2 linked regions of the Crateriforma conspicua genome follow. The protein of the gene in region 2 interacts with the protein of the main gene of each other region in a pairwise test. Links are inferred from orthologs where the notes say so. Each region holds a gene or a part of one and is shown on either strand. Other genes may lie near its edges.

Region 1 (3,970 bases), 2.6 Mb from region 2 along the record:
CCAGACGACGATGTGTGTGTTGGAAGTCCCGCTGATGTTCGAATCCGACTGGGACGTCGTCTGCGATGCGATCTGGTGTGTCGACGCGCCGTGGTCACGCCGGTGCCGGTGGGCGGAAAAACGTGGATGGACGCCCGATGAATTGCGGCGTCGCCAGGACAAACAGCTGTCGATTCAACAGAAAGCGCGCCGCAGCAATTGGCTGATCCACAACGACGGCACGCTGGACGATTTGCGGAACCGGGTCGCCCGCCGTCTGGCTCAGTGGTCGGGTCGTCCGTCAAACGGTGTGACTTGGCCGATCGAAGTCAGCCGGTGGTTCGATCCGGCGTCCGCGCATTGCCATTTCGTCCGGCCGTAAAGGCGGATCGGGCGTCCGGTGGGACATTTCGCTGGGTCGGTTGGGGAACTTCACCGCATCGCTGTGGGGATCCGCCGACGGAATGGATTCCCTTACCGTCGCGAGTGTGGCAAGCAAACGTTTGCAATGACGAATAATTGCAAACTGCCGGTCCGTCCGCCACGGACTTGCGTTAATCTAAAAGGTCTTACCCCCACACCGCGTCGTCATCGATCGACGCCGGCCTTTTCGCTTTGCCGAACCTACTTTTCTACTTTCCCTGCCCTCCTTATTGCTTTGGCGTGGCTTAGCGCCATTCATCATGTCATCGAATCGGAATTCCCCGCTGGGTGGCCGTCATGGATCTGGCAATCACCACCATGGCGGATCAGATCGTGCGCGCGACGGCCGCAATCATCGAAACGACCGCGCCCGACATCCCGACAAACAAATCGATCGTCGCGTCCGCGAATTGGATGCGGAAAAAGACCCGTTATCGTTGCCGGAAGAAATCGTCAGCGAAGCCACCAAGACGGGCAAACGTGTCGGCATTCCCGATGCCAACGAACCGCACCCACGGACCAACATCGCCGAACTCCAGCGATTGGACATGGACGTGCTGGTCGGCATGGCGTCGGACGACGGTCTGAACGACATCGACGGTTTGTCCAAGCAAGATTTGATCTTTCGCATCCTGAAGGAACGAATGAAGGCCGGCGGGCTGATGTTCGGCGAAGGCACATTGGAAATCTTGCCCGACGGATTCGGCTTTTTGCGCAGCGCCGAATACCACTACGTTTCTTGTCCCGACGACATCTACGTTTCGCCCAGCCAGATCCGTCGCTTCGGATTGCAGACCGGCAGTCACGTTGCCGGCCAAATTCGTCCGCCGAAGGAAAACGAGCGATACTTTGCGTTGCTTCGCATCGAAGCGATCAATCGTCACGATCCGATGCGTCGCAACCAGCACACGTCGTTCGATGATTTGACGCCGTTGCATCCGAATTCTCGGATCATCATGGAAACCGCCGCGGAAGACCTCAGCACTCGCGTGGTCGATATGCTGACGCCGATCGGCTTTGGGCAACGGGGGTTGATCGTCAGCCCGCCACGGGCCGGCAAGACCGTGTTGATGCAACAGATGGCTCGATCGGTGCTGGCCAATTATCCATCGGCTTATGTGTTCGTCTTGTTGATTGACGAACGCCCCGAAGAAGTCACCGACATGGAACGTGAGGTCCGTGGCAGCCAGTGTGAAGTCATCAGCAGCACGTTCGACGAACCGCCACAACGTCACATCCAAGTGGCGCAAATGGTGATCGAAAAAGCCAAACGGATGGTGGAAACCGGTGTCGACGTGGTGATCTTTTTGGATTCCATCACACGACTGGCCCGGGCACACAACAGCGAAGGCGAAACGACCGGCAAGCTGTTGACCGGTGGATTGGATGCCGGCGCGTTGCAAAAGCCGAAAGCGTTTTTTGGTTCGGCACGCAAAGTCGAAGAAGGGGGTTCGCTGACCATTCTGGCCACCGCCCTGGTGGACACCGGCAGTCGTTTGGACGATGTGATCTTTGAAGAATTCAAAGGCACCGGGAACCTGGAAATCGTTTTGGATCGCGCGCTGGTCGACCGTCGCGTTTGGCCGGCCATCGACATCGCCCGCAGCGGGACGCGACGCGAAGAAATGTTGCTGGACGAAAACGAGTACCGACGGATTTCCGCCCTGCGATCACACTTGGCCGATTTATCGCCCGCCGATGCGATGAAACAGTTGATCAGCCAATTGCGGAAAACCCAAAACAACGCCGAATTTTTGATGGGACTGAAGAATGTCGACTGAGATGACGGAGATTCACGGCGGTGATGGCAACTTGCCCGACGGGACGATCGTGATCGTCGCCAGCCGTTACAACGCATCGATTTGTGATGCCTTGGTGACCGGTGCCGTCGAAACGCTACGGGCGGCCGGTTTGGACGATAGCACGATTCGTGTCGTGCGGGTCCCCGGCGCTTGGGAATTGCCGCTGGCGTCCGCCAACGCGGCCGATGATGAATCGGTTCTGGGCGTCGTCGCCCTGGGGGCGGTGATCGAAGGCGAAACCACCCACGACCAACACATCAACCGCGCGGTCAGCGACGCGTTGATGAATCTGGGGCTTCGCACTGGCAAGCCCATCGGATTCGGTTTGCTGACCTGCCGTTCGCTGGAACAAGCGATCAATCGCAGCGGCGGAACCGTCGGCAACAAGGGCGAAGAAGCCGCCGGTGCGGTGATCGAAATGTTGCGTTTGGCTGAAAAAGTAAAAACCGCCGCCGTTTAGTCGCTCGCCGCTTGGACAAGAGGCTGCAAACCGATACGGTGTGCGGCCCGCCGTCACCGAATGAATCGGTCAAAGCTTTGGCAAGCTAGCAGCTTTCCACACCGATCGGTGAACGTGCCCCACTTGATCCGACGTCCTTCCCGCTGAACCAATCCACCTTTCATGTCCACCCGCCGTCGATGTCGTGAAATCGTTCTGCAGTTGTTGTACGAACACGACCTGGGCGGCACGCGAACGCCCGAGGCCGCTCGTGCGTTCATCAAGTCACGGTTGCAGGGCCGAAAGGCGTTGACCGATTTCGCGGATCGGTTGTTGTCCGGGACGCTGAAGCACCGCGACCAGGTTGATCGTCAATTGTCGCGGTTGTCGACCCATTGGACATTGCCGCGGATGCCGGCAACCGACCGCAACGTGTTGCGTTTGGGGGCATACGAAATCCTGTTCGGCGGGACACCGGGTCAGGTCGCTGTCAGCGAAGCGATCTTGTTGGCCAAACGTTACGGGGACCGCAACAGTCCGCGATTTGTCAACGGTGTCTTGGACCGGCTGTACAAAGAACACATCGGCCAAGTCAAACCGGCCGTTGCACCGGAGACCGCCGGGGATCAGGCGGTTGACGGTCGGGCCGATCAGGGACCGTCGGCTAGTCCTGGTCTCTCAGATTCCGCCAAGCTTCCATGATCAGCTTGCCACTGGCAAGGAACGCATCCAAAACGGCGGGATCGAAATGTTCACCGCGTCCTTCTTCCAAGATCTTGATGCTTTCCACCGGCGTCAGGGCGTCTTTATAGCTGCGTTTGCTGGTCAACGCGTCAAACACGTCGGCCACCGCCACGATGCGGCCTTCGATCGGGATATCTTCGCCGCGTAATCCGTAGGGGTACCCACGTCCGTTCCATTTTTCGTGGTGCGTCGCGGCGATCACTGATGCCAAATCCAGAACCGGTGATGTGGTTCCGCCGGACATCGCGTGCTGGATGGTGGCGGCTTCACTGGACCCGTCGTGTTCGATCGGTTTGATGATCTGAACACCGATTTGGCAGTGCGTCTTGATCACATCGTATTCTTCGTCGGTCAGCTTGCCGGGCTTGTTCAGGATCGTGTCGGAGATCCCGATCTTGCCCAAGTCGTGAAGCTGTGCCGCCAATTCCAAATCACGAAGCTGGTCTTCGGTAAAGCCCAAGGCTTTGGCAATGATGGCACTGTATCGCCCCACCCGCATCACGTGACGGCCGGTCATGTCGTCGCGGTATTCGGCGGCACGGGCCAGACACTGGATCGCTTCCAATCGTGATCGTTCCAAATC
Region 2 (4,975 bases):
TTGACTGCCCCGGCCACGCCGACTTCGTCAAGAACATGATCACCGGTGCCGCCCAAATGGACGGTGCCATCCTGGTCGTGTCGGCCGCCGACGGCCCGATGCCGCAAACCAAGGAACACGTGCTGTTGGCCCGTCAGGTCGACGTGCCCTACATCGTGGTGTTCTTGAACAAGTGCGACTTGGTCGACGACGAAGAGTTGTTGGAACTGGTCGAACTGGAAGTCCGCGAACTGCTGACCAAGTACAAGTTCCCCGGCGACGATGTCCCGGTCGTGCGTGGTTCGGCTCTGCCGGCTTACAACAAGCCCGACGATCCGGAAGCCAGCAAGTGCATCAGCGAACTGATGGACGCCCTGGATGAATTCATCCCGGAACCGGCTCGCGAAGAAGACAAGCCGTTCCTGATGGCCATCGAAGACGTCTTCTCGATCGAAGGTCGTGGTACGGTTGCTACCGGCCGGATCGAACGCGGCGTAATTAAGGTCGGCGAGGAAGTCAGCATCATCGGTCTGACCGAAGAGCCCACCAAGACGACCTGCACCGGCGTCGAAATGTTCCGCAAGGAAATGGAAGAAGGCCGCGCCGGCGACAACGTCGGGTGCCTGCTGCGTGGTGTGAAGCGTGAAGAAATCCAGCGTGGTCAGGTCTTGGCCAAGCCGGGCAGCATCACCCCGCACACCAAGTTCGAAGCCGAAGTTTATTGCTTGAGCAAGGACGAAGGTGGACGTCACACCCCGTTCTTCAGCGGTTACCGCCCGCAGTTCTACTTCCGTACGACCGATGTCACCGGAACGGCCAACTTGGTCGACGCCGAAATGTGCATGCCCGGTGACAACGTCAAGGTCACCGTCGAATTGCACAAGCCGATCGCCATGGACGACGGTGTACGCTTCGCGATTCGCGAAGGCGGCCGTACCGTCGGTAGTGGTGTCGTGACCAAGATCGTCGAGTAGATCGGGGCGTCGGAAGACAAGGCCGATCCCGGTAGCGCTTCCGAAATCTTGATCCAACGGTTAACCTTGGACGCCCGACATCCGATGGGCGTTCAAGGTTTTTGCGATCCGCAATCCTGGCATTGCACGCGGGCGTTGGTCCAGTAATGGACGCACCGTCGCCAACAAACGGCCCACCGGCCGATCGAATCTGCTGCGGAATGCTGGCATTCCATCGGATTCACCCAGGGGTGTAGCTCAATTGGTTAGAGCACTGGTTTCCAAAACCAGCGGTTGAGAGTTCGAGTCCCTCCGCCCCTGCTAATACGTGCCGGCGTCTGTTCCCTCGGTTCCAGACGTTCGGTGCCCACCCGTCGCCCGACTTGGCGGTCTGCGTTTTTTGCAGCCCGTCGATGCGAAGGTCGGTCCGGTTATGGTTCCGGTCCGGTTTTCGTCCGTGCGGTATGCGGGACCAGGGTTCGTGCGGTGCACCCCGCATGCGAGCCCACCACTAGCATCAATCACATTTACGAAGATGGACGACGCGATCGGTTCGTGTCATCCAGTGCCGAAACCCTGACCGTTCGTCGCCACACAAGAATCGTCGCCAAGTCGAAACATTTTCGTCGTCAGCAAGGATTTTGGTCGTCAGCAAGGACGCGTCCGGCGATTCGGACCCACCATCGCCACATCACTACGCAACGGCTTTCCCAGGGAGCGGATGCATGTCCCGCGATATCGCCCAAGCCAATAACAGTCCTCTGATCAGCGAACTGTTCCAGGCGTCGGTTTACAAGCCCACGCAAGGACGGATCGTCCGCCAAGCGACCGCGCTGGCGATCTGGGTGATCGTCGGGCTGGGAGCCTGGCAATTGAATTCGACGATGAAGTCGATGATGACGGCCGGGTCTTACTGGCCCACCGTTGTCCCGGGGGTGGTTTTGGTTGCCGGCCTGTGGTTCGGTTTTCGCCTGGTGAACTGGCCCCGTTTCGCTGACTTTTTGATCGCCGTCGAAGCGGAGATGAACAAGGTCAGTTGGCCCAGCAAGGACGAACTGATCCGCGCGTCGATCGTGGTCATCTTTACGATCTTTTTCCTGGCCACCACGTTGTTCTTGTTCGACGTGCTTTGGCAGTGGTTCTTTAACGTTCTGGGCGTGACCAGCTGATAATTACCGGGCTTTTGCAATCCCGGGCCCACCCAGGTCTTCTGAAATCAAATTCCGTCTGTAATCTATTCCGGCATGTCTGTCCCCCCAAACGAATCGTCCGACGACCAACCTCGCGACCTGAATGATCTGGTCGATCGCGTCGAAGACGACGGCGCGGACCAGGCGACGCCGGAGGCTGATGCTCCGGTCGCCGATGCCGCAACGCCGGAACCTGCCGCGCCCGAATTGCCGCCGGCCGCACCACCCCCGCAAAAATCCGAAGCCGAAAAGAAGATCGAATCCCCGATCGGTGATGTCCAACCGTTGATGGATTGGTACATCTTGAAAGTCGCGTTCAATCGCGAAGATTCGATTGCCGACGCGCTGCGAAAACGCGTCAAGATGGAAGGGATGGAAGAGTTCTTTGGCGACATCGTCGTACCCACCGAAGACGTGGCCACGTTCACCCGCGATGGCAAACGCCGAATTACCAAACGAAAGCTTCTGCCCGGCTACGTCATGGCCCACATGATCATCAACGATGACACGTGGTTCTTGGTGCGTGAGACCGCCGGTATCAGCGATTTCACCGGCGCCGCCGGCAAGCCGATGCCGATGGAGCCGGAAGACGTTGAACGATTCATCAACCGTACGGCCGAGGAAGACGAAGAAGAACCGACCATCAAGACGTCGATTCCCTTCAAGGTCGGCGACCGAGTTCGCGTCAAGGAAGGCAACTTCGAGAATCAAGAAGGCGATGTCGATGGCGTGGACGAAGCCAACGGTCGCGTCACCGTGATCATCAATATTTTCGGACGCAGTGTTCCGATGGAACTGGATCACTGGCAGGTCGAACCGCTGTAAGCAGCTGAGGCAAGTCGCGGGATGACCCGTGCGAAGCGGCCGTTTCCGCCGCCGGCAATCGTCGCAATCTTGCCCCGATAAACAACCATTACACTCGCAAATAGCCAATCATCAGTCACGACGCGAAGAGCTAACCAAACATGGCCAAACAAGTCACCGGTCAAGCCAAGTTCCAAGTCCCCGGCGGTCAAGCGACCCCCGCGCCGCCCGTCGGTACATCGTTGGGTAAGTTCGGCGTGAACTTGGGACAGTTCGTCCAACAGTTCAACGATCGTACCAAAGAGTATAACGGTACCCCGATCCCCGTGATCGTGACCGTGTACAACGACCGAAGCTTTGAATTCGTTACCAAAAGCCCGCCGGCCGCATCGCTGCTGAAGCAGGCCGCTGGAATCGCCAAGGGCAGTGGCGTCCCCAATAAGGACAAGGTCGCCAAGGTGACCCGTGCTCAGTGCGAAGAGATCGCCACCAAGAAGATGGCCGACTTGAACGCACGCAGCGTTGATCATGCCGCACGGATGATCGAAGGCACCGCCCGCAGCATGGGCATCGAAGTCGAAGGCTGATGATCGGCCGGGGCGTCCAAGCGGCCCCGTGCTGATGGCTTCGCGCTGATGATGCACACCGGTTGCGTCACGTTCCGCACGGACAACACCACGTGTTGACGGGGCGAGCCCGTTGAATCTGGTGGCATTGAAACCAGGATCATTGAAACCAGGGACATCGATCAACGTTTGCCTGCAAAGCAAACCAACATAGGCCCGCGTGATGACCGGTCGCGCGGGCGTTTTGCTGCGCCACACCCGCGGAATTCTGTCGATGCCCGGCCGTCAATCAAACAGACGGCTGAAATTTTCCGGGCGAACGACGCCTTGGTCTCGAAGGTGCTTGACCAGTGCCGTGCCCTTTTGGTTGTGGTGGCAGAAGCGGATCCAGTCCTCGGCCACCAAGCGATAGGGCAGCAGGTTCAATTGATCCGCATGGTCGGCCGCAGTCGACAGGATATCGATCGCATTGGGTTGTTGGCTGCACGCGGCAAGTTTGCCGCGGAACAGATCCGACACCATGCCGGCGTAGCCCGACGGCTGGCGGCCCATCTTTGCCAAGCGGCGTGACAGTTTTCGTTCGACCAACTTGGTTTGGCCGGCGGATGGGCCGTCGTCATCCCTCCGATCCTTCCAGGATTCGAACAGGCCTCGCAGGACAAATTCATCCTGCAGGACCGACAGCAATTCAAAGCGTTTGGCCAGACGCCGGATCCAGCGATTTTGGGGTCCGGAATCACACTGGGCGACACGATCCCACAATCCTAGATAGCTGTCGCGTGCTATCGCGCTGATCCTATCGAACGCGTCGATCCACTGTGGACCCAGTTCATGAATGGATCGACGGGTCAGTTTTTGGATTTCCGAAACGCCGTTCATGTCGTCGTCGGCCAGCCAAGCCGCCAGTGAAAGCCCACCGGTGGACACCAGCCATCCGAACCGGTCATTTCGACGGTTGGCGTCGTCACGCATCTGATAGGCCAGCGCCCGCATGGCTTCCACATCGCCGGTCTTCAACAGCGACCAGATGATGCCCCACTTGGTATGAAATAGTTCGAATCCACACCGCTGTCCCGATCGTTCGTAGTGGATCGCGGATTGCTGCATCGGGCCGATTGCGGACGCCCAGTCACACTGCAGCAAATGGTGATATCCCCAGGCGCTATGGAAGTCGCCCCACAATTTTTCGTCGTGACAGGCTTCGAAACGCGGGCGGATTTCTTCCAGCAGTTGACGGCTGCGGGCTCGCATTCGGCCCGGCTGATAGGAACCAAAAACGGCGGATCCCACGGCCATGTGCAACCGCTGGGCTTCGCTGCCCGATCGGTACGCCACCTCGGTCGCCGCCAGGCCCAGTTCCGTCGCCAAGCCGTTGTCCAGCATGGAAAGCGGGCGGGTGAGTTCGACGGAACAACGTAAGCGTAGGTCTTCGGTGTCCGGCTTGTTCCCCGTGGCATCCTGTGGCCGTTGATCCGGTGACCTT

Evidence for each region.
Region 1: the proteins of nusG (region 2) and rho interact in binary tests that used the Escherichia coli proteins (3 or more experiments, as listed by UniProt). The link is inferred for Crateriforma conspicua from one-to-one orthologs.

The regions. Positions count from the first base shown.
Region 1 is NZ_CP036319.1:4,245,595-4,249,564, reverse strand. Bases 1-2,922 are described here. They hold rho (transcription termination factor Rho), read left to right. Parts: upstream 1-662; coding sequence 663-2,183; downstream 2,184-2,922. Other genes in these bases: ribH (6,7-dimethyl-8-ribityllumazine synthase), read left to right, coding at 2,185-2,664; coaE (dephospho-CoA kinase), read left to right, coding at 1-361. Outside these bases: Mal65_RS15430 (HD domain-containing phosphohydrolase), read right to left, coding at 3,308-3,970. UniProt on the Escherichia coli protein: Facilitates transcription termination by a mechanism that involves Rho binding to the nascent RNA, activation of Rho's RNA-dependent ATPase activity, and release of the mRNA from the DNA template.
Region 2 is NZ_CP036319.1:1,636,149-1,641,123, forward strand. Bases 1,183-4,061 are described here. They hold nusG (transcription termination/antitermination protein NusG), read left to right. Parts: upstream 1,183-2,176; coding sequence 2,177-2,947; downstream 2,948-4,061. Other genes in these bases: secE (preprotein translocase subunit SecE), read left to right, coding at 1,658-2,101; rplK (50S ribosomal protein L11), read left to right, coding at 3,088-3,513; Mal65_RS06040 (serine/threonine-protein kinase), read right to left, coding at 3,778-4,061. Outside these bases: tuf (elongation factor Tu), read left to right, coding at 1-953; more of Mal65_RS06040, read right to left, coding at 4,062-4,975. UniProt on the Escherichia coli protein: Part of the processive rRNA transcription and antitermination complex (rrnTAC). The complex forms an RNA-chaperone ring around the RNA exit tunnel of RNA polymerase (RNAP).